Regions from separate parts of the Robertmurraya sp. DFI.2.37 genome, predicted to be linked through region 1. Evidence: a T-box and tRNA genes for the amino acid it is inferred to sense, from the RefSeq annotation. Region 1 holds a T-box; the other holds one or more tRNA genes.

Region 1 (15,045 bases):
TCAAGAAGCAAAGGAATTAATGCCTGGAGGGGTGAATAGTCCTGTCCGTGCTTTTAAATCGGTCAATATGGACCCAATTTTTATGGAAAGGGGAAAAGGCTCTAAAATCTATGATATTGATGGGAATGAATACATTGATTATGTATTGTCATGGGGTCCATTAATTCTTGGTCATACAAATGACCGTGTCGTTGAAGCATTGAAAAAGGTGGCGGAATTAGGTACGAGTTTCGGTGCACCAACAATAATGGAGAATGAATTAGCCAAACTTGTGATAGAACGTGTCCCTTCTATTGAGGTTGTCCGGATGGTATCCTCTGGTACTGAAGCAACGATGAGTGCCCTTCGCCTTGCCCGCGGATATACTGGACGCAATAAAATATTGAAGTTTGAAGGCTGCTACCACGGACATGGGGATTCTCTCTTAATTAAAGCAGGTTCAGGTGTTGCCACGTTAGGTTTGCCAGACAGCCCTGGTGTTCCTGAAGGGATCGCCAAAAATACCATAACCGTTCCATATAACGATCTTGAAAGTGTAAAGTTTGCTTTCGAACAATTTGGTGATGATTTGGCTGGAGTTATTGTGGAGCCTGTTGCTGGAAATATGGGGGTTGTTCCACCACTGCCTGGTTTTTTAGAAGGGCTTCGTGAAATTACGAAGGAAAATGGCACCCTGCTCATTTTTGATGAAGTGATGACTGGATTCCGTGTCGGCTACAATTGTGCACAAGGCTACTTTAATGTGACACCAGACTTAACTTGTTTAGGCAAAGTAATTGGCGGAGGACTACCAGTTGGAGCGTATGGTGGACGCGCTGATATTATGGAGCAAATTGCTCCAAGCGGACCGATTTATCAAGCTGGAACGCTATCTGGAAATCCTCTAGCGATGACAGCGGGGTTTGAAACTTTAAGTCAGTTAACACCAGAAAGCTACCAAGAGTTTGAACGTAAAGCAGATATTCTTGAAACTGGATTAAAAGCGGCAGCTGATAAATATGGAGTTCCAATTACAGTTAATCGAGCCGGTTCGATGATTGGTTTCTTTTTTACGAAAGAAGATGTCATCAACTATGAAGCAGCCAAAACGTCTAATTTGGACTTTTTTGCTTCCTATTATCAGGAAATGGCAAATCAAGGTGTTTTCTTGCCTCCTTCCCAGTTTGAAGGTCTCTTCCTTTCAACAGCACATAGTGATGAGGACATTGATAAAACAATTGCTGCTGCAGAAGTAGCGTTTTCCAAACTTAAATAAGCATTTTTCTTGATGGCCTGAACTCTAGCTTCTATCTGCTAGAGTTCAGGCTTTTTCCCCATTGTGCGATATTTTTTCGTCGTAAAATTTCGTATCCAACCGATCACTACGTCAAGTCCCTCTTAGTTTTTTTATCTCGAAATAGCTTTGATGGTGTGAGCGCAAAAGAAAACTCAGCGCGCTTATCCTAGCAGGAATCATAATGGCTCCGAATGCGCCTTGAGCTTTTGTTCTTTTCTCTGAATTTTTATCATAAAAAGATTTTCTGTCTCATAAATTGTTAATGACATGGTGATTGATGAGAGGAAATGAAAGGAGGAGTCGCTTTGTCTGAAGGAAATGAATCTTTCTTACGGTTTTCCTTGGAAGAATCTGTTTGGTTTCAAAAAGGACAGGAAGTAGCGGAGCTTATCACGATTTCGCTTGATCCAAATATAACCATTCATGAAAATGACGATTATGTAACGATTGAAGGGGAATTACAACTTAGCGGGGAATATAAACGGAAAGAAACAGAAGCTGAGGTGGAGGAAGAGATACCATTATCACCTAAATTCGTCCAACAAATCGAGAACAGAGAAGAAGGGATTACTCAGTTTTCTCACCGCTTTCCAGTTGATATTACCATTCCTGTTCACCGTATTGCTAACATTTACGATCTAGACGTGGAAATTGAATCCTTTGATTATCTTTTCCCTGAACAAAGCTGTATGAAGTTAACAGCGGACTTAACAATAACAGGGTTAAAAAGCGATGAGCCAGAGGTTCAAGCGGAACCTTCAGAACTTGAGCTTGCATACCGAGAGGAAGAACCGCCGAAACAGGAATTGAAGCTTGAGGAAGTCGAAGAAGTACAACCAGCTGAAGAGACTGTTCTCCCTGCAAATGATCTGTTTGCACCATTTGTAGCAGAAGCGCGAAAATCTCCTGAAGAAGAGCAGAATGAAGCAGAGCCAGCTCCTTCATTATTAGAACTTGATAAGGCGCCGACGCTGCAGGTGTATGAGCAAGAATCTGAGGCAATCAAAACTGTTCCAGATGTATCATTTGCCCCACAAAGATATGAATTTACTCCCAATGAGCCAGCAACCGCTCAGCTAGAGGAAGTAGAGCAGGCTGAGCATGAGTATGAAAGTCCAGCCGATGAAGAATCCTCTTCTTCATCATCCGAAGAAGTTGCAAAAAAGAAAAAGAAGAAATCAAAAAAACAAGGGATCTCGATTACCGAATTTTTAGCTAGAAAAGAAGATGAAGAGGCTGTTGCTCGTTTGAAAGTTTGCATTGTTCAAAGCGGAGATACGCTCGATGTCATCGCAGAACGTTATGAAATCTCGACACAGCAGCTTTTAAAATTCAATCATCTAGAGGTGAATCAAGATGTGTTCGAGGGGCAGGTTCTATACATCCCTGCTACCGTTACCCATAATTAATCATTTGATCGAGTTTATTCAAAAACAGGCTGGGTGGGTTGGTCGGTGAAAACCTGCTCGTCCTGTTTTATCTATGTTGCATGAGAATTTCGGGGAAGAAAATACGATGACATAACCATCACTGTTTCACTAAAGTTCTATTGTACTGGCTTAGTAATTAGCCTATGGAAAGAAGTGAGTTCGTATGAGTGAGACGAATCATTTACAGGAAGTTGAACCGATTTTAAGTCATTATGGAATTCAGCCCCATTTTGTAGAAGGCTTTCAAAAGGTAAAGAGAATTTATTCCAATAAAGGCGTATTTGCTTTAAAAAAAATAACTCCTCAACAAGGAACCGATTTTATTAAGCATATTCAATTTCTCTATCAAAAAGGCTTCAATCGTATTATTCCTATTTATCCGACTCTCGATGGAAGATATGCGGTGATACATGGGAAAAATTTGTACTATTTAATGCCTTGGCTTCCCAATGAAATAAAAGAGGATCGCAACGAGATTCATCAGCAAATGTTCCGAGAACTTGCGCGGCTGCATACATTATCAGTTCGCGAGGTTACGATTGATAAAGAAGAGAAAAATGAGCATTATGAAAATACGATTCGTGAGTGGGATAAAGAGAATGAATTTCTTGAGGGGTTTTTAGAGCAATGTGAGGGAAAGTGGTATATGTCGCCATTTGAACTCCTGTTTTGTCTTTATTATCATGATATCAGTCAAGCATTGCGTTTTTCCTCCAATAAATTTAAGGAATGGTATGAAAAAACAAAGGATGATGAGAAGGCAAGAGTTGTTTTAGCACATGGCAAGCTTTCAACTGAGCATTTCCTTTATGACGACAAAGGCTATGGCTATTTTACAAACTTTGAAAATAGCAAGCAAAGTTCACCGATGCATGATTTGTTACCATTTTTATCAAGAACATTAAAAACGTACCCGAAATCAAATGAAGATTGCGTTGATTGGATTTACACTTATTTTAAATATTTTCCTTTAAGGGACGACGAATTAAATCTCTTTTTAAGTTATTTCTCCCATCCTCATGGATTTTTAGCGGTTGTGGAAGAATATTATAAATCGCGAAATAGAGATGAGCGAAAATATGTTCAAAAATTACAAAGGCATTATTGGCACCTAAAAAACACAGAATATATCGTTATGCGTATTGATGAAATAGAAAGACAAAAACGGCTTGAAAAGGAAGCTCAAGCCGAAGCGCAATCTCAAGGTGATACCCAAGGATAGGATTTGTAAACCGACCCGAGGAACAATCTTTAAGATAGATTGTTCCACCGTTATAATAACTCAATTTTAAGAGCTACTGTAATCAAGACAAGAGCAATTAAAAACAGGACATCGAATGCAGTTGGAAATAAAATCGTACGTATCCCTTGAAATATGCAAAATGGAATAGCAAATTGATGCAGGACGTCTCGAGATTTTTTCAACCACGGTGGAAGTGCATATGGATTATATTTTCTCCTCACAATCTCTTCCCCCTTTTCCCCAATAGGAATTTTCCTTATTACTTAATCTATGTCCTTTGATTTGGGAATGTGCGAAAAACGTTGTTGAAGCTTTGTTAGTCTGATTGAAGTTGAGTCCGGAAATATTGGTGGAATTTCCGGAATTATGTCATGAAATTCCGGAATTATTTGTGAATTTTCTGGAATTCCGCCATGAAATTCTGGAATCACCCCAAAAATTTCCGGAATTCCTATCTAACATAGTCTTTTTTGACGTACGTTTCCTCTCAATGAAGTGTCATTTTCTGAAAAACTGTATATACTAAAAAAAAATCGGTTATCCTTATTGACGTCAGTCTTTGTTTTTATGTAGTATATTGATTATACAAATAGAGTTATACTGCTATGATAGGGAATAGTACGTTGGTTCCTTGCTTTAAGAGAGGAAAACCATGAGCTGAAAGGTTTTCTAAGCAATACCAGTGGAAGTCGCCCTTGAGCATCTTTTGCGAACGAATGATTTTCAAGTAGTAAAAGACGGGGAATCCGTTATCTTGTTAAGCGCCAATCGATTTTTTTATAAAATGGATTGGAAAAAAGGTGGTACCGCGAAGCATACTCCATTCGTCCTTTTAATGACGAATGGAGTTTTTTGTTTCATCGGGAAATGAAAGTTTTCGCCGTTGTAGATCACTTTTTAATGAAGTGTATCTGCTGATCCAGCGCTAATCGCCTAGCAAACCTGAGGTGCTTGCAACCGCCAATTTTCTTTATTTTATTTTAGTAGAGGTCCTTTCAGTTATGTACGGCGATGGAGAGAGCGCTTTAGGTTTTGAAATGAAAAAGGAAGAAGAAAGGAAGAATGAAATGGAAACAAATGAGCTATCGATGCCAACGAAGTATGACCCGAATACGATTGAGAAGGGCCGTTACGATTGGTGGGTAAAGGGAAAGTTTTTTGAAGCACAAAGTGATGAGAAAAAAGAACCGTATACCATCGTCATTCCTCCACCAAATGTAACAGGCAAGCTTCACTTAGGACACGCCTGGGATACGACATTGCAGGATATATTAACCCGTATGAAAAGAATGCAAGGCTATGACGTTTTATGGCTGCCAGGGATGGACCATGCGGGGATTGCGACACAAGCAAAAGTTGAGGAAAAGCTCCGCCAAGAAGGGGTAAGCCGGTATGATTTAGGTAGAGATAAATTTGTTGAAGAAACATGGAAGTGGAAGGAAGAGTATGCTGCTCATATCCGTGCACAATGGGCGAAGCTAGGGCTTGGTTTAGACTATAGTCGAGAGCGCTTTACTCTTGATGAAGGACTGTCGAAAGCGGTCCGCGAAGTGTTTGTTTCCTTATATAAAAAAGGACTTATTTATCGCGGAGAATACATTATTAACTGGGATCCGTCCACCAAAACAGCATTATCTGATATCGAGGTTATTTATAAGGATGTTCAAGGTGCGTTTTATCATATGAATTATCCTCTTGCAGATGGCTCAGGTTCGATTGAAGTAGCGACTACTCGTCCCGAAACAATGCTTGGTGATACGGCGGTTGCAGTTCATCCAGAAGATGAACGCTACAAGCATTTAATCGGCAAAAAAGTGGTTCTCCCAATTGTTGGCCGCGAAATTCCAATTGTAGCTGATGACTATGTAGATATGGAGTTTGGTTCAGGGGCAGTAAAAATAACACCAGCCCATGATCCGAATGACTTTGAATTAGGAAATCGCCATAATCTTGAACGTGTACTTGTGATGAATGAAGACGGTACAATGAATGAAAAAGCAGGGAAATATAACGGGATGGATCGCTTTGAATGCCGTAAGCAAATCGTGAAGGATTTGCAAGAACAAGGAGTTCTTTTCAAAATTGAAGAACATATGCACTCTGTGGGCCATTCGGAACGTAGTGGTGCCGTTGTCGAGCCATATTTATCAACGCAATGGTTTGTCAAAATGCAGCCTCTCGCTGATGAAGCGATTGCCCTTCAACAGAAGGAAGAAAAAGTGCATTTTGTCCCAGACCGTTTTGAAAAGACGTATTTACACTGGATGGAAAATATTCGCGATTGGTGTATTTCTCGCCAGCTTTGGTGGGGACATCGCATTCCAGCCTGGTATCACAAGGAAACGGGTGAGGTTTATGTCGACCATGAACCACCTGCTGATATAGAAAATTGGGAGCAGGATAACGATGTTTTAGATACATGGTTCAGTTCCGCATTGTGGCCGTTTTCGACGATGGGCTGGCCGGACACAGAATCTGCTGATTTCAAGCGTTACTATCCAACGGCAGCACTTGTAACAGGCTATGATATCATTTTCTTCTGGGTATCGAGAATGATTTTCCAAGGGCTTGAATTTACAGATGAGCGTCCATTTAAGGATGTACTCATTCATGGTTTAGTTAGAGATGCACAAGGCAGAAAAATGAGTAAGTCATTAGGCAATGGCGTTGACCCTATGGATGTTATTGCACAATATGGAGCTGACTCTTTACGTTACTTCCTTTCAACGGGAAGCTCACCAGGTCAAGATTTACGCTTTAGCATGGAAAAGGTCGAAGCAACTTGGAATTTTGCTAATAAAATTTGGAATGCATCACGCTTCGCTTTAATGAATATGAACGGTCTAAAGTTTGAAGAAATTGATTTAAGTGGTGAAAAATCAGTAGCAGATAAATGGATACTTACTCGTTCAAATGAGACCATTGATACTGTAACGAGACTATCTGAACGTTATGAATTTGGTGAGGTTGGCCGAGTTCTTTATAATTTCATTTGGGATGATTTCTGTGATTGGTATATTGAAATGGCGAAGCTACCGTTATACGGGGATGATGAAGCTGCGAAAAAGACGACGCGCTCAATTTTAGCATATGTGCTGGATAATACAATGCGCCTGCTTCATCCATTCATGCCTTTCATTACCGAGGAAATTTGGCAAAACCTACCACATCAAGGTGAGTCTATTACAACAGCTAAATGGCCTGAAGTGAACGAAAACCTTTCTGACAGTGAAGCAGCTTCTGAAATGAAATTGTTGGTGGAAATCATTCGTTCAGTCCGAAATATTCGTGCCGAAGTAAATACACCGATGAGCAAGAAAATTAACATGCTTGTCAAAGTAAAGGATGACCTTCTTCTGCAGGTGTTGGATAAAAATCGTTCCTATTTAGAACGGTTCTGTAATCCAGAAGAACTTAAAATGGGCAAGGATATTCTGATTCCTGATAAAGCGATGACGGCAGTGGTTACTGGAGCAGAAATTATTTTACCACTTGAAGGTTTAATTAACATAGCTGAAGAAATTGCACGTCTTGAAAAAGAGCTTGATAAATGGAATAAAGAAGTGGAAAGGGTTCAAAAGAAACTAAGCAATGAGGGCTTTGTGAAGAAAGCTCCAGAAAAAGTGATTGCTGAGGAAAGAGCAAAGGAAGCAGATTATTTAGAGAAAAGGGCAGCTGTGGAGCTTCGCATTAAAGAGTTAAAGGGTCAATGAGTAGGTGTGAGGGCGAATCCGTTTGGCGGGTTCGTCTTCACTGTCTGAAAGGATATTGGTTTATATCATGTGATCTAGCATAATGGAAAAAGGTGGAAACGACATGTTTCAGTTTTACGAGGAAGCGTTGAATTGGATTCATTCACGCTTAAGATTAGGGGTCAAGCCAGGATTAAAAAGAATGGAATGGATGATGGATAAGCTAGATCATCCAGAAAAAAAAATGCCGACCATACATATTGGAGGAACGAATGGGAAGGGCTCGACGGTAACGTATTTACGCTCGATTTTGCAAGAGGCAGGTTTAAAGGTTGGAACCTTCACCTCTCCTTATTTTGAACACTTTAATGAGCGAATTTCGATTAATGGTCATTCTATCAGTGAGGAAGATTTGGTCAAGATAACAAATGTGATTAAACCACTAAGTGATGAATTAGAGCAGACGGAGCTTGGCTCACCAACTGAATTTGAAGTGATTACCGCCATGAGCTTTTACTATTTTGCTGAGGTCGCTCCAGTCGATCTTGCTATTTATGAGGTTGGACTTGGTGGCAGGTTTGATTCTACCAATATTATCACACCGCAAGTATCGATTATTACAAGCATCGGCCTCGATCACATAAATATTTTAGGGAATAGCTATGAGCAAATCGCCTTTGAAAAAGCGGGAATCATAAAGCCACATATCCCAATTTTAACGGCAGTTAAGCAGGAGGAAGCATTTAACGTTATTAAAGAAAAAGCGGTGCAAATGGATGCCGCCATACATCGTCTTGGAGAGCATTTTTTTATTGACAATCACGCATCACTTGATAAAGGTGAACAATTTTCCCTGCAAACGTCAAAAAGTTATTTAGAGAATTTAGAAATAAGAATGCTCGGACGGCACCAAACGGAAAATGCCGCTTTAGCAGTTGAAGCAGCCATTCTTTTAGCAGCTTCTTACAATATTACCGAAGAGGATATTCGTCAAGGGTTGAAAAAAGCATACTGGCCTGGAAGATTTGAAATCGTCTCCTCTGCCCCATTAATCGTCCTGGATGGAGCCCATAATGAAGAGGGGATTGAAACGCTAGTAGTGGAATTAAAGCGCCGCTTTCCTGAACGAAAAAAAAGGCTGATTTTTGCTGCCCTTGGTGATAAAAAAGTAGATAATATGATTAAGAAGCTAGACTCGGTCTCCCAGATGATTACATTCGTGAGCTTTGACTTTCCCCGAGCGGCAAGTGCAGAGGAGCTCTATCAGTTTAGTAGCTTGGTCCATAAACGAGCGGAAGGCGATTGGCAAAAGGCAATTATAGAAGAGCTGCATGCACTGCAAAGTAATGAAATGCTTATTATCACAGGCTCTCTCTATTTTTTATCTGAAGTAAAACCATTTATAAATACGATCATTTAGTACGTGAATACGTAAAATATATGACAAAAGTTAGAAAATTTGTTAAACTAATGAGTACGATTGTGCAAATATTTGCTAAAATTTGTTAATGTATGGTCGTTAATAGTATGAAAAGAATGAAGCAAAAATAATAGATAGTTTTAATTTGATTTGCGTTTAAACTGAGAAGAGGGAGGGATAATGTTGCTGAGGCCGCATGTAAAGAGGATTATATGGATTTTATGGCTTCTTATTGTACCCGCTGGTAGTTGGCTCGTATATTATTTTTTCCCTCCTCTTGTATCTGCAATAAGTTTTGAACTGTTAGGATTTTTGGTATTAACATGCTTTGTTGCTGGGACACCAATGATTATCAACAATACGCCAATATTTTATATACAATGGGTCTCACTTACAGTCTTTCTCATTTTTGGCCTCTTCGTTGAAGTTATCTTAATGCAGATTGCCATTGTTGTCCTCCTTTTAAGAATACGCGTTCCGAGGGAACAATTGCACCGCTATCCATTAAATTGGCTCATGTTTTTTATTACTTCAGTCGGCAGTGGGGTTGTATATTATGCTCTCGGTGGAACCCATGGAATCGATATTTTGAGCAATCCGTTCAATCTCGTATTAGCGTTTGCATACGCCTGCACTTATTTTCTCTTAAATCATTTTCTTCTAAAGTTTATTGCTTATCTTGTTCAGAGGAAAAAAAGAGCTCTCTTTGACAAAGATTTTATTTGGGAAGCATTATCAAGTGCTATTACATTGCCTATCGGATTGATTTTGTATATTTTATATCAAGAAGTAGGGGCAATCGCTGTTATTTTTGTTGGTATTCCTTTTGCAAGCCTATCGATCATATTAAATTTATACCATTCTAGTAATAAGGTGAACCAAAATTTACAGAAAGCGACCGAAATTGGACATGAATTAGCTGAACGTTTACATGTAGAAGAAGTACTTGATTTGTTTATCCAAAGATTGACTGAAATGTTTCCGGTTGATTATGCTCATATTTTAGATATTATCGACGATGAATTACAATTATTGAGAAGCGTGGAGAAAAATGGGGAGCAATCACTGGAAATTTCTCCACAATTTATAAATCAAGGAATAAGTGGACATGTTTGGTCGACTGGAAAGGCTGTTTTATACAATTCAAAAAGAGAGTGGAAAGGCATTGTGCATGGATATATGCCTGTGTCTGCAGAAAGCATTATATGTGTGCCAATTGTTCGTAGCAACGAGGTGATCGGCATCCTTCTTCTCGCATCGGAACAAAAAAGAGCCTATGAAAAAGCACAGCTTATGATTGTTGATATTCTTAGTTCGTATTTCGCGGTTGCGATTGAAAATGCCAAGCACTATGAACGAACAAAAGAAGATAGTGAGCGTTGTGCCCTTACAAAGCTTTATAACTATCGATATATGGAGCGTGCTTTAGAAACGGAATATCTTCTTTTAACGAATGGCAAAAGAAAACATCTTTCTGTTATTTTATTGGATATTGATCATTTTAAAAATATTAACGATCGCTACGGTCATCAGAGTGGCAATGAAATTCTCTTCCAGCTTGCGCAACGTCTTTCTGGGCTGATTGATACGAAAACGGGAATTGTAGCCAGATTTGGCGGTGAGGAATTTGTTATTATTCTTCCTGATGTTGATAAGAAAGCAGCGTTGAATATTGCTGAATTTGTGAGGCAGATGATCGCCAATCGTCCATTTATCCTCTCTCGACATATTGAAGATACAAAAACTGAAATTACTGTTCACCTGACAGCGTCCATTGGAGTGGCTTCAGCTCCAGAGGATGCGGATGATTCCATGTCCTTAATTCGCCATGCTGATCGGGCGCTTTATGTGGGAGCAAAACGGAATGGACGGAATAAGGTAGCAGAATATGTGAAATAAGAGTGGAAGCCCAGAAAAAAAGGGACTTGCTCTTATTTTTTTGCCGTTTTTCGATAGAAGCTTCAGTTTTAGGGTGAACAGGTGCAAAAAAAGGAAAAAATTAGAGTGCTCTCTACGAATATTTAACAAATTCCCTATTGATTATAACTAATAATTGGTATAATAGTAGTAATAAAGACTCAGAACGTATGACGTAGTCAAGGGAGGGGAATTTATGAGAAATAGGTTAAAGAACATTTCGATTGGGTTTATTATTCTATTTTTACTATCATCTATGTTTTTACAGCCTCTACCCATAGAAGCAGCAAGTCAACCGGATGTTCATTTTTCTGTATCGCCGTCATCAGCAGAGCTTACTTTAAATGCCGATAGCATGGCTGAGGGGGCGCTTAATATTGATTTAGTTCCTAAAGGGACTGTTGGTCAGAAGCAGAGAGAGCCAATTGACGTCGCATTTGTATATGATACATCAGGATCGATGGATGACTTTTTTGAGAATAAGAGGAAATCTACGAGTGCAAAGAATGCATTAGCGAGTGCGCTTACTTATTTTAGCGCTAAAGATAATCAAGTATCTGGAGATCGTTTTTTCTTTATTCCGTTCAATGATAATGTCCGTACGAGTGGACAGGTAAAAGTCGTAGAGGGCTTAAAAAATATCGAAGGCTTGCTCGGCAAGCTTGAATCGAATAACATAGGCGGTACCAATTATACACAGACTCTTGAGTACGCAAAGAGCAAGTTAATGCAAAGCAATAATAAAAATAAATATATTGTCTTTCTTACAGATGGGGAACCGACCGTTTTAAATTACGGAAATTATAAGTACATATTATACACAAACGGAACCGCTTTATACAATGGAGTAACTTCAAGGGGAAACTATACAAAAACAAGAGAATTGATTCATCGTATTGCTAAGGAAACGAGCAGACAGTTAGCAGCAGATAATATTACGATGTATAGCATTGGTTTTGCTAGAGAGGATGAGATCGATTTTCAATTATTGGAAAGCATGTCATCGATTACCGGCGCCACAGCTGTCCGAGCAACCCCTACCAATTTGACAAATATATTTCAAGAGATTTCCAAGAAAATCGATAGTTATACAATTAGTGGTGAAGTGACGGTCGATTTGCGGAAATTTAATGGAGACGTTACTGTTGCTCCTGATGCGGATGCGATAGTAGATGATAATCAAGTGGTGCATATCCCGTTTAGGTTTACATTTCCAGTTGGCGCTGAGCCAGATCCCAGTAATATAGCAACATCGCTACCATTAATTTTTCATAAAGCAGGCACCTATTCTTTCGAGCATATCGAACTACAGTATGATGGACTGACCACGGCAAAGAGGCATGCTCCTGTTACCATAAAAGTAAATCAGGATATGAATTCCATTCCAGGGGCGAGCTTTGCAGTAAAACCATCTTCGGAGGAATTTGTCAAACCGCCTCATGATAATGCAAAAGGGAACATCGATATTACGATTACCGGGAAGGGAATGGCACCTAAGGACGAAAGATTGCCGATTGATGTCGTTTTTGTCCATGACACATCGGGCTCGATGGCTGAACTATTTGATGGTGCACGGCGTGATACAACGGCAAAACATGCTTTGCAATCAGCCATAAACTATTTCGAAATGAATTCAAAAGCCGAAGATAAGTTTTACTTTGTTCCCTTTGACAGTGAAGTCAGTAGAAAAACAAAAGCAGGAGCAAATTGTTTTCTAGGTTACTGTTGGGGTGAGAAAAGAATCAATATCTTCCCGCTTGAAGGTTTAAATAATATTAAAAATGCGATTGGTGATTTAGATTCAGGTGGTGTTTCAACCGGGGGTACAAACTACAATGCGGCATTGACTGAAGCAATGAGAAAATTTATCCAAGGAAGCAATAGAAGCAAGTATATAATCTTTTTAACAGATGGGGAGCCAACTGTCCTTACGCACAATAACGATCGCTATGAAATATTTACGAATCAAACAGCGAGGAAAAATGGTGTCAACGCTCCGTTGGCAGAAGTAAAAAGAATTATAAGAGAACAGGCGTTAAATATTTCTGATACTCTTGGAAGTAATGGAATTACACTGTACAGCATTGGCTTTGCCCAGGAAGGTGAAGTGGATTTCGAACTATTAAGAAATATGTCCGCTAAGACGGGAGGATATGCTGTTCAAGGGAAGTCTAATAATTTAACATAGATATTTGATGATATTTCAAGAAAAGTAAATGCTTCTAATATTTCAGGAAGCGTCACGATCGATTTAAGTCCTTTTAATGGAGACGTTATCGTTGATCCAAATTCTAATTTCAAGACAAACGATGAGCAGATTGTGCAAATCCCTTTTAACATTACATTCCCGGCAGGAGAAAAGCCAGATCCACAGATGATTCAACAATCTTTACCGTTGCAATTCCAGAAGGCAGGGAGCTATGAATTCCGCAATAATGTGACGATGACCTACACGGATATTAACGGTACACTGCAGACTTTTGAACACGAACCGTTTACGGTTATCGTCAATGAAGAGACGGCACCATATTTTTTAAATGAAGTGAATATTTTAGGAAATCCATTTTATTCTCCTGATAACTTAATAAAGATTGGCAATCACGATTCAGAAAGAAATGAATTTTTCGTTGAGTACAAGCTTAGACCTGAAACAGTATTTACTGAAATTACGAGCGGACTAATCAATGATATTAAAATTACGCAACCGCTTTTTCAAGGAATCTCTTTAGCGACGCATGAGCAAATTTCGCTATATAAAGATGGTAAACGCGTGGAAGGGATCACGGTTCAACCAATAAATAATGGACGAGCGCTCGAAATCCATCTGCAAAATAATGATATTATTTATGATTCTGGAAACTTTTCGGTTGGAGAATATGTGATTAAAGTAAGGTTAAAGGCAGACTGGGCATTACCATACATGCAAATGCCGCAAGCACAGTTATATTTTCATGATTCCCGTTTCAAGGAGCAAAATCAGTCTTTAAATATTGATGAACAGCGGATTTCTATGAGGGTTCAATTAAATGAAACGAACTATACTTATTCTGGGGACTACAAAGGATCAGTTGAAAAAATCAGTCGTCAAGATGGGGCAACGATAGCAGAAACCATCCTGACTCAAGACAATATATTGATTGAAAAGGCTGTAAAAGGAATGGGTTTAATCAATCAGGGGACTGCTATTGAAATTACGTATTATGATGATACGAAAGCGATTCTCTACTTAAAAACAAATTTTCTGCTTAAAAATGTATCCTTAAGCCAAAATCTTCAATCTGGAGATACAACTAAGGGACGCATTGCGTTTAAAATCATAGACTTTGTCGCTGGTGACGAGGTAATCTATGAATATCAATTAAATGTAGACGGTTCTGATACGGACTGGCATGAGTTTGACCCAATGGCAATGATTGAATTACCTAAAGACTTAGAGGGATTCGTTGAGATTCGCGTGAGAACAAAAGGCGGTTTTAGTATCAATGATAATCCAATTGTTAAATCGTTAACGATTGTAAAGGAAGGTTTATCTGTTGAACCGAATCCAATTGAGATTGATGTCGGCGAATCACTTGCCGTTGAAATTAAAATAACACCGGACGATGAAACCGATAGAGACTTTGATGTTACAATTTTGGAACCAACGATTGCTATGTTTGAAAATGGAAAAGTAACAGGCTTAGAACCAGGTGAGACCCATCTCCAAGTCATCACGACTGATATTGCTGGAAATGAGATTAAAGAGCTAATCCCGTTGAAGGTTAATTCAATCTTAATTGAGAAAATTACCGTTACACCAAATCCGCTCCATATTGGAAAGCTGCTGGAATATCATGATTTTCATGTTGAGATAGAGCCAAAAAAAGCCTCAAATCAAAAGCTAGCTTGGAAATCCTTAAATCCTTCTATTGTTGAAATTATGGAGCCAGGTCGGATCTATGGGAAGATGACGGGAACAGCTGAAATCGAAATTAAGGCTGAAGATGGCAGCGATGTTGCCACGACGATTATTGTTCATGTCGGTTCTCCATTAACAGGCATAGAGGTAGATAATGAGCTTGTGATTG
Region 2 (14,160 bases), on a different contig from region 1:
TGGTGGAGCGCTTAGAAGTGAGAATGCCGGTATGAGTAGCGAAAGATGGGTGAGAATCCCATCCACCGAATGCCTAAGGTTTCCTGAGGAAGGCTCGTCCGCTCAGGGTTAGTCGGGACCTAAGCCGAGGCCGAAAGGCGTAGGCGATGGACAACAGGTTGATATTCCTGTACCACCTCGTTTTTGTTTGAGCGATGGGGGGACGCAGGAGGATAGGGTAAGCGCACTGCTGGATATGTGCGTCTAAGCAGTTAGGCTGGTAAACAGGCAAATCCGTTTACCATGAAGGCTGAGCTGTGATAGCGAGGGAAATCAAGTACCGAAGTTCCTGATTCCACACTGCCAAGAAAAGCCTCTAGTGAGAAAACAGGTGCCCGTACCGCAAACCGACACAGGTAGGCGAGGAGAGAATCCTAAGGTGAGCGAGAGAACTCTCGTTAAGGAACTCGGCAAAATGACCCCGTAACTTCGGGAGAAGGGGTGCTTTTTAGGGTGAATAGCCCTGAAGAGCCGCAGTGAATAGGCCCAGGCGACTGTTTAGCAAAAACACAGGTCTCTGCGAAGCCGCAAGGCGAAGTATAGGGGCTGACGCCTGCCCGGTGCTGGAAGGTTAAGAGGAGGGGTTAGCTTACGCGAAGCTCTGAATTGAAGCCCCAGTAAACGGCGGCCGTAACTATAACGGTCCTAAGGTAGCGAAATTCCTTGTCGGGTAAGTTCCGACCCGCACGAAAGGCGTAACGATCTGGGCACTGTCTCAACGAGAGACTCGGTGAAATTATAGTACCTGTGAAGATGCAGGTTACCCGCGACAGGACGGAAAGACCCCGTGGAGCTTTACTGTAGCCTGATATTGAATTTTGGTACAGCTTGTACAGGATAGGTAGGAGCCGTGGAAGCCGGAGCGCTAGCTTCGGTGGAGGCGTCGGTGGGATACTACTCTGGCTGTATTGACATTCTAACCCGCACCCGTAAACCGGGTGGGAGACAGTGTCAGGTGGGCAGTTTGACTGGGGCGGTCGCCTCCTAAAGAGTAACGGAGGCGCCCAAAGGTTCCCTCAGAATGGTTGGAAATCATTCGTAGAGTGTAAAGGCACAAGGGAGCTTGACTGCGAGACCTACAAGTCGAGCAGGGACGAAAGTCGGGCTTAGTGATCCGGTGGTTCCGCATGGAAGGGCCATCGCTCAACGGATAAAAGCTACCCCGGGGATAACAGGCTTATCTCCCCCAAGAGTCCACATCGACGGGGAGGTTTGGCACCTCGATGTCGGCTCATCGCATCCTGGGGCTGTAGTCGGTCCCAAGGGTTGGGCTGTTCGCCCATTAAAGCGGTACGCGAGCTGGGTTCAGAACGTCGTGAGACAGTTCGGTCCCTATCCGTCGTGGGCGTAGGAAATTTGAGAGGAGCTGTCCTTAGTACGAGAGGACCGGGATGGACGCACCGCTGGTGTACCAGTTGTTCTGCCAAGAGCATCGCTGGGTAGCTATGTGCGGAAGGGATAAGTGCTGAAAGCATCTAAGCATGAAGCCCCCCTCAAGATGAGATTTCCCATAGCGCAAGCTAGTAAGAACCCTGAAAGATGATCAGGTTGATAGGTCAGAGGTGGAAGCATGGTGACATGTGGAGCTGACTGATACTAATCGTTCGAGGACTTAACCAAATAAAAGTGGAAAAAATCCGCTTGATAAGATTCTCTGTAATTTCTCTTCTTCATCCATTATCTAGTTTTGAAGGTACAAAGCGATTTTGTAATGCAATGATATCTATCAATCGTATTTTTCAGAGTCAAACTAAATTTTCTCTTGAAAAAATACTGTAAATCGGTATAATAGAATATGTCTTGATAAATAATTGGTCCGGTGACAATGGCGAGAAGGTCACACCCGTTCCCATGCCGAACACGGAAGTTAAGCTTCTCAGCGCCGATGGTAGTTAGGGGCTGTCCCCTTGTGAGAGTAGGACGTTGCCGGGCGAATATTCTATATATATTTTTTATTCCGCGGTAGCTCAGTGGTAGAGCAACGAGCAAAGCATCCTGAATGTCCTGCGAGTTGTACTCATCGAGCTGCTACTTGAATCAACTTTCTGAGATGAGGACAATCGGGAAGCAATCAAGCTAGAGGAATGAGTTAATAATTTTCCGCGGTAGCTCAGTGGTAGAGCAATCGGCTGTTAACCGATCGGTCGTAGGTTCGAATCCTACCCGCGGAGCCATTAGGAGAGCTGTCCGAGTGGCCGAAGGAGCACGATTGGAAATCGTGTAGGCGGGCAAAACCTGTCTCAAGGGTTCAAATCCCTTGCTCTCCGCCATTATTATATCTGGCCCCTTGGTCAAGCGGTTAAGACACCGCCCTTTCACGGCGGTAACACGGGTTCGAATCCCGTAGGGGTCATTTAAAGTTGCACTTGTTGCAACAGTTCCGGAGGATTAGCTCAGCTGGGAGAGCACCTGCCTTACAAGCAGGGGGTCGGCGGTTCGATCCCGTCATCCTCCACCATGTTTTTTACGAAGCGTAGCGCAGTAAAATAACACACCTCTAATATTCACAAACGTGGAGATTTTGAGTATATTATTATCGCGGGGTGGAGCAACAAGCGTTACTTCATTGAATAAACTGCGAGTTGTACCGATTGAGTCGCTCCTTGAGTTACTAACTGAAATCGGGACAGTCCTTAAACTATCTTGAAGCATGAGCTAAACTAGATATATACTATTATCGCGGGGTGGAGCAGTCTGGTAGCTCGTCGGGCTCATAACCCGAAGGTCGCAGGTTCAAATCCTGCCTCCGCAATCGACTTTTTCAATTAAGTAAGACTTGAAGAAGTAAAGAAAGATTTTTTTGCTTACGCAAAAAATCAAGGAATGTTATTTTCTCCTAACGTTGAAAAAGACAGAGGAAAGCTATTTTCTCCTACGTCGAAAAAGACAAAGGAAAGATATTTTTGCTTACGCAAAAAATCATTGGTCCGGTAGTTCAGTTGGTTAGAATGCCTGCCTGTCACGCAGGAGGTCGCGGGTTCGAGTCCCGTCCGGACCGCCACTTACTTTACATATGATGGCTCAGTAGCTCAGTCGGTAGAGCAAAGGACTGAAAATCCTTGTGTCGGCGGTTCGATTCCGTCCTGAGCCACCATTTTTATATCAAAATATGTTATAATTTAATGAACTTTAATGTATAAAATATATATACCTTGGAGGGGTAGCGAAGTGGCTAAACGCGGCGGACTGTAAATCCGCTCCTTCGGGTTCGGCGGTTCGAATCCGTCCCCCTCCACCAACCTTTTCTCAATAGTGAAAATAAGGAACCACTACTTTTTGTAGTAAAAAGAAGCAAAATAGCTATTCATAATTTTCTTCTTAAAGAAACACTCTGAACATATATATAATATAGGGGTATAGTTTAAAGGTAGAACGAAGGTCTCCAAAACCTTTGGTGTGGGTTCGATTCCTACTACCCCTGCCAATTTTATAATGGCGGTCGTGGCGAAGTGGTTAACGCATCGGATTGTGGCTCCGACACTCGTGGGTTCGATTCCCATCGATCGCCCCATTTAAATTTGATTTATTAAACACTGCTTAATCAATGGGCTATAGCCAAGTGGTAAGGCAACGGACTTTGACTCCGTCATTCGTAGGTTCGAATCCTGCTAGCCCAGCCATTTGCGGAAGTAGTTCAGTGGTAGAACACCACCTTGCCAAGGTGGGGGTCGCGGGTTCGAATCCCGTCTTCCGCTCCAATTTAATATGGCGGCATAGCCAAGTGGTAAGGCCAAGGTCTGCAAAACCTTTATTCACCGGTTCGAATCCGGTTGCCGCCTCCATTTTTATAAAATAAAGATGCTAGTTTTGAACTAGCCGGGGTGGCGGAACTGGCAGACGCACAGGACTTAAAATCCTGCGGTAGGTGACTACCGTACCGGTTCGATTCCGGTCCTCGGCACCATTTAATCCAATACATACGATATTTAAAGATTTAATCTTTTGATTAAATCTTTTTTTGATCTAGAAAATGGCTATTGAAAAATTCATATTTCTCTGTTAAATTGTAAGATTATAATTTTAAATTTTTACAGAGAGAAGTGAATGGAATGGTTATTGGGGATATTTATAAAAATTTGCCGACGCTTGAAACAGAACGACTACTTCTTCGTAAAGTTACATTAGCAGATACGGCAGCGATGTTTTCATATGCGAGTAATGAAGACGTTGCAAAGTATGTAACCTGGGATGTACATAGAAGTATGTCTGATACTGAGAGATTTATTATTTTTGTCCTTAATCGATATAATAATGAGGAGATTGCTCCGTGGGGAATAGAAGATAAAGAAACGGGTTCTTTTATCGGCACCGTTGATTTTGTTTCTTGGAGTACGAATCATCACAATGCAGAAATTGGCTATGTGATTGCACCAGAGTATTGGGGGAAAGGAATTACGACAGAAGCAGCGAGAGCAATCATTAGATTTGGCTTTGAACAGATGGAGCTCATGCGCATTCAAGCAAGATGCTTTGTGGATAATATAGCATCGCAAAGAGTGATGGAGAAGGCAGGAATGACTTTTGAAGGGATTAATAGAAAAAGCATGTATATAAAAGGGCAATATTGGGATTTAAAGGTATATGCCATTTTAAAAGAAGAGTTTGATTTGTTTTATTAATGGGGAGCTAGGTGATGAAGTGAGTTATCAGGATAATGATTTAATAATTAGACCAATTACAAATGATGATTTAAGTAGGTTGTGGGAATTAATCTATAAAGAGGATTCTCCCGAGTGGAAAAAATGGGATGCTCCGTACTATGAGCATAAAAGTATTTCATATGAGGAATTTTTACGTCAGAAGGATGATTATGTCGATAATGAACGGCGTTGGGCGATTGAAGTGAATGGATTGGTTATCGGAACGGTCGGTTATTATTGGGAGCATAAGCCCTCGCTTTGGCTTGAAATGGGGATTGTGATCTATGATCCGCATTATTGGAATGGAGGCTATGGAAAGAAAGTGATTAAACTTTGGATTAATCATTTATTTCATACTTTGCCATTAGTTCGTGTTGGTTATACAACCTGGTCAGGGAATATGAGAATGATTAAAGTTGGCGAAGGTCTTGGCATGAAAGAGGAAGCGAGGCTCAGGAAGGTTCGTTATTATAATGGCAAATATTATGATTCCGTCCGTATGGGACTGCTTCGAGAGGAATGGGAGAATAATCATATTTTTCACGAAGAAGTATGAATAAAACGAACGCTCCCTTATTTGTTTAAGGGGTGTACATAAATTCATCAAGGAAAGTAGTTCATGAAAGCATTCATAAAAAAAGGGAAACTCGATTGTATGGTATGAAATACGCTAATTTAATTACTAAAAAGAATTCTTAAAAAATGAAAACGCTTTCTTATATGGGTATTCTGTTTATAACTACTTAATTCAAATAAATTAGTTAGCATCATATACGAGAAACACGAGATTTTACGCAGAAATAGAGTAGCTCAATATTTATGAGCTTGGTCCGAAAGTAGTTTCAAGTCCAAACGCATCCTCTTTTACGGGTTGAACTAAAGAAACAGGCAAGTACGGAAATGGTATATTTTGCTTGGTAAGTGTGATACTACGTATATAGGAATATAATGGATACCATCGAGAAAGTGGGATGCGGGTGTTTTTTCGAAAAAAGATTAATTTCAATAAGAACATTAATAAAACACAGCAAGGTGATAAACAAATTCCAAAGCCACTATTTTCTGATTTGGACAAAAACTTGGACATCCTGCGTGAGCTTTATAAAGAATGTTCGGATGTCGTTTTTCGTTCATTTTTAATTGCTGGTCATACAAAAGCTCAGTTAATTTACATAAAAGGTCTTTCCAATGTTGAAGAAATGGATAACAATGTGTTAACCCCGCTTATGAAAAAATCCGAAAAGCGGACTGTTAATCCCAAAACCTTGATTGAGGAGACATTGTCTGTTGCAGAGGTAGTGAAGATCTCCTCTTTTGAGGCCTGTATCGAACAGTTATCCGTTGGGAATCCAATATTGTTATTAGAAGGCGATGAAAAGGGCTTTGCCTTGGGATTGGCTAAGTGGGAAAGACGAGCTGTTGAAGAGCCGACGGGTGAATTGGTTGTTAGAGGGCCGCGCGAAGGGTTTACTGAGACATTGGAGGTCAATACCTCTTTTGCTAAGAAGAAAGATTAAAAGCCCTCAATTAAAAATAAAAACATTAAAGCTGGGGCGTTATACGCAGACTACAATTGCCCTCGCTTATATCGAAGATCTTGCGGATGAAACATTAATTGAAGAAATTAATCAACGGTTGGAACGAATTGACATCGATGGAATATTGGAATCCGGTTATATTGAAGAATTAATTCAAGACAATTCATACACCCCTTTTCCACAAGTGCTTATTTCGGAACGGCCTGATACTGCCGTTTCGAGTTTGTTAGAGGGACGTGTAGTTATCATTGTTGATGGTACGCCTTTTGTGTTGATTGCCCCGACAACGTTCTTTTCCTTATTCCAATCAGGGGAAGATTATTATCATCATTTTTTAATATCTTCAGCAACTCGCTGGCTCCGTTATTTATTCTGCTTTATTTCTCTACTGTTACCGTCTCTATACGTTGCGGTTATTACATACCATCAGGAGATGGTGCCTACTACCTTGCTGCTTACAATGGTGGACTCACGGGAGGTTGTCCCATTTCCTGCCTTGGTGGAAGCGCTGCTTATGGAGATTACGTTTGAAGGATTGCGGGAAGCGGGTCTTAGACTTCCAAAACAAGTAGGAGCAGCTGTCAGCATTGTAGGTGCATTGGTTATCGGTCAAGCGGCTGTGGATGCCGGCTTAGTTTCAGATCATATGGTTATGGTCGTGGCGATTACTGGTATCGCTTCCTTTACCATTCCCCGTTACAATCTTGCTATTCCGATAAGATTGTTGCGTTTTCCTATCATGTTGCTTGCTGGAACGTTTGGATTGGTAGGGGTCATGATAGGGCTTCTTGCAATCATGACACATCTGAGCACATTACGTTCCTTTGGAGTTCCGTACCTTTCACCAGTGGCACCGATGAAAGGAAGAGATATGAAGGATGCACTCATGCGAGCTCCATTATGGAAATTAAATACGCGTCCTCATTTAACGGGAGAATATAATAAACACCGACAAGGCTCCAATCAGAAGCCGCATTCCGATAAAGGCGGCGAGTAATGATGAGGTGAGAGCAGTGATTGAAAAAGGAAAAATATCAGCATTGCAAATGGGATTATTGATGTATCATGCTATTTTGGCAACGGGGATTCTTTTTATTCCGGCTACCGTCTTTAATGTTGCAAAACAGGATATTTGGATCTCTCCTATTTTGGCTTCTCCTCTAGGGTTTTTAAGTGTATATATCGCATACAAGTTAAACAAGTATTATCCCAAAGATACGATTATGCAATACAGCAAACATATTCTTGGAACCTTTTGGGGGAAAATGCTTGGGCTGCTCCTGCTGCTATTGTTAATCACTTCATTGAGTGTGATGTTCTGGCAGTACGGTGAATATGTCGTTAGTGAATTTCTCCCGCACACGCCAAAATCCGTGATTATTGGAATGATGGTGATATTGTGTGCGTTTGCGGTACATGGGGGACTGGAAGTTTTGGGAAGGCTGGCAGGAATGGTCTTTCCAGTTTTTTTCTTGTTGTTTTTAGTCATTATCATTCTTGTCCTACCCGATGTAGAGGTAAAAAGAATGCTTCCTGTGATGGAAAACGGGTTGATGCCTTCACTAAAAGGGGCTTGGGTGTTATGCACGTGGTTCGCTCAATTTGGCATCATCTATTTTTTTCTCCCTTTTTTAACAGACCGTGAAAAGGGGCTGAAGTTTGGAATGCTTTCGGTACTCGTCGTTACGTTAACGTTGGTGGTGACCAATATTATCGTTATTTGGTTATTCGGGAATGTGACCGAGAACTTTAACGCTCCATTCATGAGCGCGTCCAGATATATTAGCCTAGCCGAATTTCTGTCACATCTTGAATCAATCGTAATGGCGATTTGGATTGCGGGGACATTTATTAAGCTCTGCGTGTTCTATTATGTCGTGGTGATCGGAACTGCTGAATGGCTTAACCTTTCAGACTATCGCTCGCTCGTTTTGCCAATGGGCTTTTTAATCGGAGTATTTGCCATGCAGGCATTTCTTAATTCAGCAGAAGCAGCTGAACATTTTCGAATAGTCTCCCATGAAATAATGGATACTTTAGTGTACGGACTGTTGATCCCTATATTTCTTTTTTTAGGAGCGTACATACGCAAAACGATTTTTAAGCATAAAGTGAGGCGGACAAATTGAGACGTGCAATCATGATTGGCGTTATTTTTATGGCTTTTGTGCTGCTTACGGGCTGTTGGGATCGAAGGGAAACCAATGATCTTGCGATTATTACCGGAGTCGCTCTCGATAAAAATAAAGAAGGGCAGATCGAACTTACAGCAGAAATACATTCTCCTGGCGGGAGCGGTAATGGGAGTGGTGGAGGAGAAGACAATAACCAAGGGGGCGTGCAAAGCACAGTTCTCCAAATCGGTAAAGGAAGCTCCATACCAGAAGCGATCGAGAACCTTAATGAAAAGCTTCCCCGGGAAATTCTGTGGAGCCATGCAGAGGCGATCGTGATCAGCAAAGCGTTTGCTGAGAATGGAATAAGCGATGAATTGGATTTTTTTGTCCGCCATCCTGAGCCCCGTTTGAGAAGTTATGTCTTTATTAGTGACGGGAAGGCAAAGGAAAATATGGCCTTACGTCCGTCATTGGAACGAAGTGTTTCCGAAGCGCTGATAAAGTTAGCGGAATCCGAAGTATTAATGAAGGCGACATTATTCGATTTAATGGAAATGCTGAAGGGAGAGCAAGGCGCGATCGTTCTTCCGATGATTGATAAATTGTCTCCGGAAGAAGGGCAGCTTCCCTCGGAATCTATTGCATACATTCATCGTTCGGCAGTTTTAAAACAAGGGAAGATGATCGGAGTCATTAATGATCAGATATCAAGAGGAGTGCTCTGGTTTAGAAATGAGATCAATGAATCGATTGTCACTGTCGAACCTGACGAAGCAGACGAGATCATATCGATGAATTTAATTAAAGGAAGAACGGATTTAGTTCCGGAAATAGACGGCCAATCATTAAAAATGACGGTTAAAATTGTAACGATAGATGATGTCATCCAAAACCAAACGAGTTGGGATTTGAAGAGATTAGACAAACTTAAAGCACTGGAAAACGAGTTGGTCCAAAAGATTGAAAAGCGTCTAACAGACACTCTAGACACGGTTCAAAAAGAAATGAAGATTGATATCATCGGTTTTGGGGAAGAATTTCGCCGACACCATCCTAAAAAATGGAAAAATATAAAAGGAGATTGGGATGAGAAATTTCCGACTGTTCAAGTGGATTTTGACATCGATGCCCGTGTTTTGAGAGCAGGAAAAGGAAGCGAAACTTGAGGCTTCTAAAATAGAGGTGAAGAGGATGAAATGGGTATATATTGTCAGTATAACGGCACTCGTTATTTTGATGTTCATTTTCCAATGGCCGAAAATCAAAACAGTCGAAAAAAATGAAAAGATTGCTTTCATAACTTTAACTGTACTAGGTTGGGCAATCGCGATTTTTTATGTGATTTTTCCATCTATGCCTTCGCCAGCAAAAATCGTTGATTTCACTCTAATGCAAATAAGTAATATCTTTCGTACTCTATGGTAAGCTCTGTCGTGTCTCCCATTCGCACACTACAACGACAACATGGCCGATGAGAGAGGATAACCTCGCCCTTGCGATTCAAGATAAGGATGCAGACCTCTCTGTCGAACTTGTCTGCTTCGCAAGAGGCAACATATTTAAATGGAACAGCAGCATTCTCCATTAATAAGCGTTAAAGGCAACACTAGCAGGGGTGATAATCAAGCACCGACAGAATCACAAAAAACAGTGAACGCATGTTTGGAAATAAGGTGTGACAATTTTTTGCTCAAAAATATTTGACTTCAATCCGAACATAAATTTAGTTTGACAAACTAATATTATCGTGATATGATATTCTTTGTCTTGAGATAATGTTATTTATCTTTTGACAATCAAAATATGCCGGTGTGGCGGAATTGGCAGACGCGCACGACTCAAAATCGTGTTCCTTCTGGAGTGTCGGTTCGACCCCGACCACCGGTATCATAAGACATTGATTTGACGGCGAACTATCGTAATGATGAGTCGCCGTTTTTTCGTATGCGAACACGATTTTGACCGAAAAGTCATACTCGGTGGTAGTACGAACCGTCGGAAATTTAGCGAAATGAGTTGCGAAAATTGACACGGAAAAGACGCACTAACGCATTACAAACAGAAGTACTCATGAAATTACTAGGTTCGCTACGTTCATTTTTTTCTTGCTTTCGATAATGCGCTGGCGCTATTTATTGAGGAACGAGATTTAAATAATACATTTTAGTAATATGCTACTAGTATAGTTCTATAGGCACTTCTAAGTTAAGTTTTCTTATCATTTGACCATACTGAAGATAAGTATGATAATCTGTTCATTAGTACTCACCAATTTTTTCAATGAGGAAATCACATAAAATCGGATTAGAATTGGTAATGGCAATAATATATCATTCTTATTAAATTCTAATGATAATCATTAATGGTGATAGCCATTGTTACAAAGAGTCTTTGAAATAAGATTAATTTTTTGCGTTGGCGAGTGGTATGTATGTTTTACTTGTGTTTTATGCTTGCTAATAAAAAATCCTATTAAAAGAACAAGGCGAAGCTGCAAGATTTTTAATGAGATCCTCGCCTTATTCACCATTAATTTTAATTTCAAAAGGCATTAGTACTGAATCCAACATAGCGCATCCCTGCATAAATTAGGTTTCTCTTGACCAGCGGCAGAGGCTGGGGCAGTGATTGTTACTGTAATGATAGCCACTAAGCCAAGGCGGATAATCCATTTTTTCATCATAACACCTCCTTCTTGTGTAAATCTGTAAATAGATTAACAAGAAAATCAAAGTTAATAAATAGAATTTTGTTTATTATCAGAAAATTGGTAATTTATTACTATACTCAAACACAATATATTATATATGGTAGGTAAAATGTAATCTCATGACTCTCTATGCAAAGGAAGCTTTTCAGATATAAGAGATGAAGGAAAAACTAATTTCAAAGAATGTAGTGCTGAAAACTAATGTTTACTTTAAGGTTTAAATATAGATTTTTAATAAACTAAAAAAATGTTAACATTTTTGCAATTTATGTCGAATAAAAGAATTTGCTGAAAAATATAAGAGTTCAATGAACTGTCTAAATAAAGGAACGAATGAGACAACAGTTTAGGATAGGGTAGACACTTGAAGGGATGTGCAGTGCTATTGCCTAGTGCCCAAAAATTTGGATACCATTTTAAATGGGCAAAATCTTTTGACAGGCGCCATAATTAATAGCTATTTGCCAAATAGGTGAGTGCTGAGGGATATTCTAGAAGAAACTTTTACATATTTTCGAAGGTTAAGTTATTATTAAATAAACGATATAGAATTGTTTATTAAGGGGTTCTTATGAAGAAGGTTGTACTTATTGGTTCAGGTGGATCAGGGAAATCTACACTAGCAAGACAATTAAGTGATAAGCTAAAAATAAATGTTTATCATCTTGACGTTTTATTTTGGAAGCCAAATTGGGTAGCCATTCCTAAAGAGGAACAAAGAAAAGTTCAAAATGATTTAGTGAAAAAAGAAGAATGGATTATTGATGGAAACTATGGTGGAACAATGGAGATAAGGCTAAATGCTGCTGATACAATAATTTTCCTTGATTTTCATAGAATAATTTGTGTCTATCGTGCATTTAAAAGAATGTTGAGGTACCGAAATAAAACAAGGCCCGATATGGGAGAAGGCTGCAAAGAAAGATTTGATTTAGATTTTTTAATGTGGATATGGAAATATCCAAAAACAAAAAGGCCAGGAATTTTGAAAAGGCTCATACGGTTGTCTAAAGATAAAGAAGTAATTATATTAAGAACACCAAAGGAAGTGCAACGGTTTTTAGAAAAACTTTAAGTCCTTATTCCCCAAAAAATGCCCTTGCGATTAAGTAAATACAATCATTTCTTATAGAAAATTTTTGCAAGATTTTCTTAAAGTTTAATGGACTGTTATAGGCCGCAAAAAAGAAGACCACTAGGATCATCTAAATAATTTACGTAAATTTTATTAAATCCACTTAGCTTGTTGATAAATCAATGTTTGCGAGTTTTTTAGAATACGGTAACGGGTTTTATTTGACACATCGTCTAAATCACGAACATACTACATAGAAAGTGCGATAAATAGCCGTTCCTCCCCTTTCTATTCGTGAGGATTAGCGGCCATGTCAGGTTACATCGTTTCCTTTTTTTGAAGTGGCATATGTGAAGTGCCGTCTTGTGATGACCTTTTGCCAAAGCTAATCTAAATTTTGTCTTGTGTTGGATCAAAGTATTGCGGGATTGGTGACTTTTGAATTAAGAAAAAAGTTTAAAAATGTCCCCCATCTTCGATTCTATTAGGAAGCAAAGGTAGGGGACAATCTTTGGTACTACTATCAATCATTTCCCCATCTTGTAAGTATAAATTATTTTATTTGCTCTCGTTCAAATGCTCTTCCAGACGGTTCCAAGTCTCGGTAATTCCTTGGAGCATACCCATATCCATGACGTTTTTGAGAGCTTCTGCAGACGCATACTCAGCACGGTTTACAAGTTTCGTTTTGCCGTTCAGATCAATGAACTCCAACGTGACCTCGGTTGATGGCATATTTTCGTCGATGTTTCCCTCGGCATCTGAGAAGTAATCGGTGTAAATAATGGTCTCCGGCTCGATAATATCTTTGTAAATAACTTTCCCCCAAGATTCCATGCCGTAAAAATCACCTTGATTTTTATCCGTGCATTTCATACAGAAGTGCCAAATTCCACCTGGTCGGAAATCGATGTGGCAAACCGGAAGTTCCCAACCAGTAGGTCCCCACCAATGCTTGAGATGCTCAGGTTCTTTGAACATGTTGAACACGAGGTCCCGTGGTGCATCGAAAATGCGCTCCAACACCAGTACCCGCTCATTCTCAACTCTTGAAATGATTTCATTCATCTTAATTCCTCCATCCACTTAATAAATATCTTTTTCTCCGTTTTATTAACTTTTTCCAATATGGCAATGTAATGATTACTAGGATGCCTCCGCTTTTGCTGTTCTTTTAGAGCTTGCTTTATAATCGCTCAAAGCGAGTCCATGACCAACTTGATAAATCATTTTTGCTGATTTTTTAACCTTAGTTTAATTCAATGTTTTTTTTCCCTGTAATACGTTGAGATAATCGTCCAAACGATCCATCCGCGCTTCCCATATTCGACGGTAGGAATCAAGCCATTTATCCAACTCTTGCAGCGGTTCTGGTCTTAGATTATAAATGCGACGGTTAGCGACCTGATGAACCTCAACAAGTCCAGCATTACTCAATACTCGAAGATGTTTAGAGGTTTGCGGCTGGTTTAGTTCTAACTTTTGGGCAATCTCTCCTACTGAAAGTGGTCCGTCAAGAAGAAGGTCAACAATATCAAGTCGGTTGGATTCAGCTAGTGCACTGAAGGTTTGTACGTTCATATAGAATCATCTCCCAACATGTATATGTTTCTAATTTTTATAATCGCTTGTGATTATATTAAGAATATCACCTCCGAATTTCTAAATAATGATGTCATAACTTGTTGTTGGATTTATTATTCCATACAAGGAATATTCAGAAAATAATTTAACGAGCTATAATAGATTGTGCCACAGGCTTCTATTAACCATTCGTTGTGTCAGGTAAAGTTAAGCTGACTAGTTACAGGAACCAGTAGTAATCTTTGGAACAGTCGTGTACTTATTCAGACGGGCTGTTAAATATCTTTTATGATGTAAAAGTGCTTGTGATTTATAATGGTGATAATTATGGATGAATAGCTGAACATGCTCCTCTTTTTTTCGTAATTAGGTAGCCATCTCTTTTTTTCAACTAGTGTGTCACCTAACTTGTAAAATATTTAATGTCGAGATGAGTGACTTGGCAGTTGCCCCTATC

Evidence for each region. A T-box is a leader RNA that pairs with one kind of tRNA and senses whether it is charged. The one in region 1 lies ahead of PZE06_RS01735 (valine--tRNA ligase), so its partner is inferred to be a tRNA-Val.
Region 2: it encodes a tRNA-Val, which carries the amino acid that the T-box ahead of PZE06_RS01735 (valine--tRNA ligase) is inferred to sense. The anticodon was not compared.

Annotation. Positions count from the first base shown of each region.
Region 1 is NZ_JARGEJ010000002.1:60,355-75,399, reverse strand. It holds gene hemL (glutamate-1-semialdehyde 2,1-aminomutase) at 1-1,255, shown strand, start outside; gene spoVID (stage VI sporulation protein D) at 1,582-2,685, shown strand; gene ysxE (spore coat protein YsxE) at 2,870-3,928, shown strand; gene PZE06_RS01740 (hypothetical protein) at 3,979-4,170, opposite strand; T-box leader at 4,546-4,784, shown strand; gene PZE06_RS01735 (valine--tRNA ligase) at 5,017-7,662, shown strand; gene PZE06_RS01730 (bifunctional folylpolyglutamate synthase/dihydrofolate synthase) at 7,766-9,061, shown strand; gene PZE06_RS01725 (GGDEF domain-containing protein) at 9,242-10,960, shown strand; gene PZE06_RS01720 (vWA domain-containing protein) at 11,175-13,166, shown strand; gene PZE06_RS01715 (Ig-like domain-containing protein) at 13,299-15,045, shown strand, end outside.
Region 2 is NZ_JARGEJ010000017.1:579-14,738, forward strand. It holds partial or broken rRNA gene PZE06_RS11165 (23S ribosomal RNA) at 1-1,659, shown strand, start outside; rRNA gene rrf (5S ribosomal RNA) at 1,855-1,971, shown strand; tRNA gene PZE06_RS11175 (tRNA-Asn) at 2,139-2,213, shown strand; tRNA gene PZE06_RS11180 (tRNA-Ser) at 2,217-2,309, shown strand; tRNA gene PZE06_RS11185 (tRNA-Glu) at 2,321-2,392, shown strand; tRNA gene PZE06_RS11190 (tRNA-Val) at 2,422-2,497, shown strand; tRNA gene PZE06_RS11195 (tRNA-Met) at 2,718-2,791, shown strand; tRNA gene PZE06_RS11200 (tRNA-Asp) at 2,964-3,040, shown strand; tRNA gene PZE06_RS11205 (tRNA-Phe) at 3,058-3,133, shown strand; tRNA gene PZE06_RS11210 (tRNA-Tyr) at 3,194-3,277, shown strand; tRNA gene PZE06_RS11215 (tRNA-Trp) at 3,390-3,463, shown strand; tRNA gene PZE06_RS11220 (tRNA-His) at 3,475-3,550, shown strand; tRNA gene PZE06_RS11225 (tRNA-Gln) at 3,585-3,659, shown strand; tRNA gene PZE06_RS11230 (tRNA-Gly) at 3,663-3,737, shown strand; tRNA gene PZE06_RS11235 (tRNA-Cys) at 3,747-3,821, shown strand; tRNA gene PZE06_RS11240 (tRNA-Leu) at 3,855-3,943, shown strand; gene PZE06_RS11245 (GNAT family N-acetyltransferase) at 4,089-4,658, shown strand; gene PZE06_RS11250 (GNAT family N-acetyltransferase) at 4,678-5,235, shown strand; partial or broken gene PZE06_RS11255 (spore germination protein) at 5,651-7,214, shown strand; gene PZE06_RS11260 (GerAB/ArcD/ProY family transporter) at 7,231-8,346, shown strand; gene PZE06_RS11265 (Ger(x)C family spore germination protein) at 8,343-9,500, shown strand; gene PZE06_RS11270 (hypothetical protein) at 9,526-9,759, shown strand; tRNA gene PZE06_RS11275 (tRNA-Leu) at 10,140-10,221, shown strand; gene PZE06_RS11280 (hypothetical protein) at 10,886-11,014, opposite strand; gene PZE06_RS11285 (DNA topology modulation protein) at 11,616-12,119, shown strand; gene PZE06_RS11290 (SRPBCC domain-containing protein) at 12,678-13,187, opposite strand; gene PZE06_RS11295 (ArsR/SmtB family transcription factor) at 13,374-13,700, opposite strand.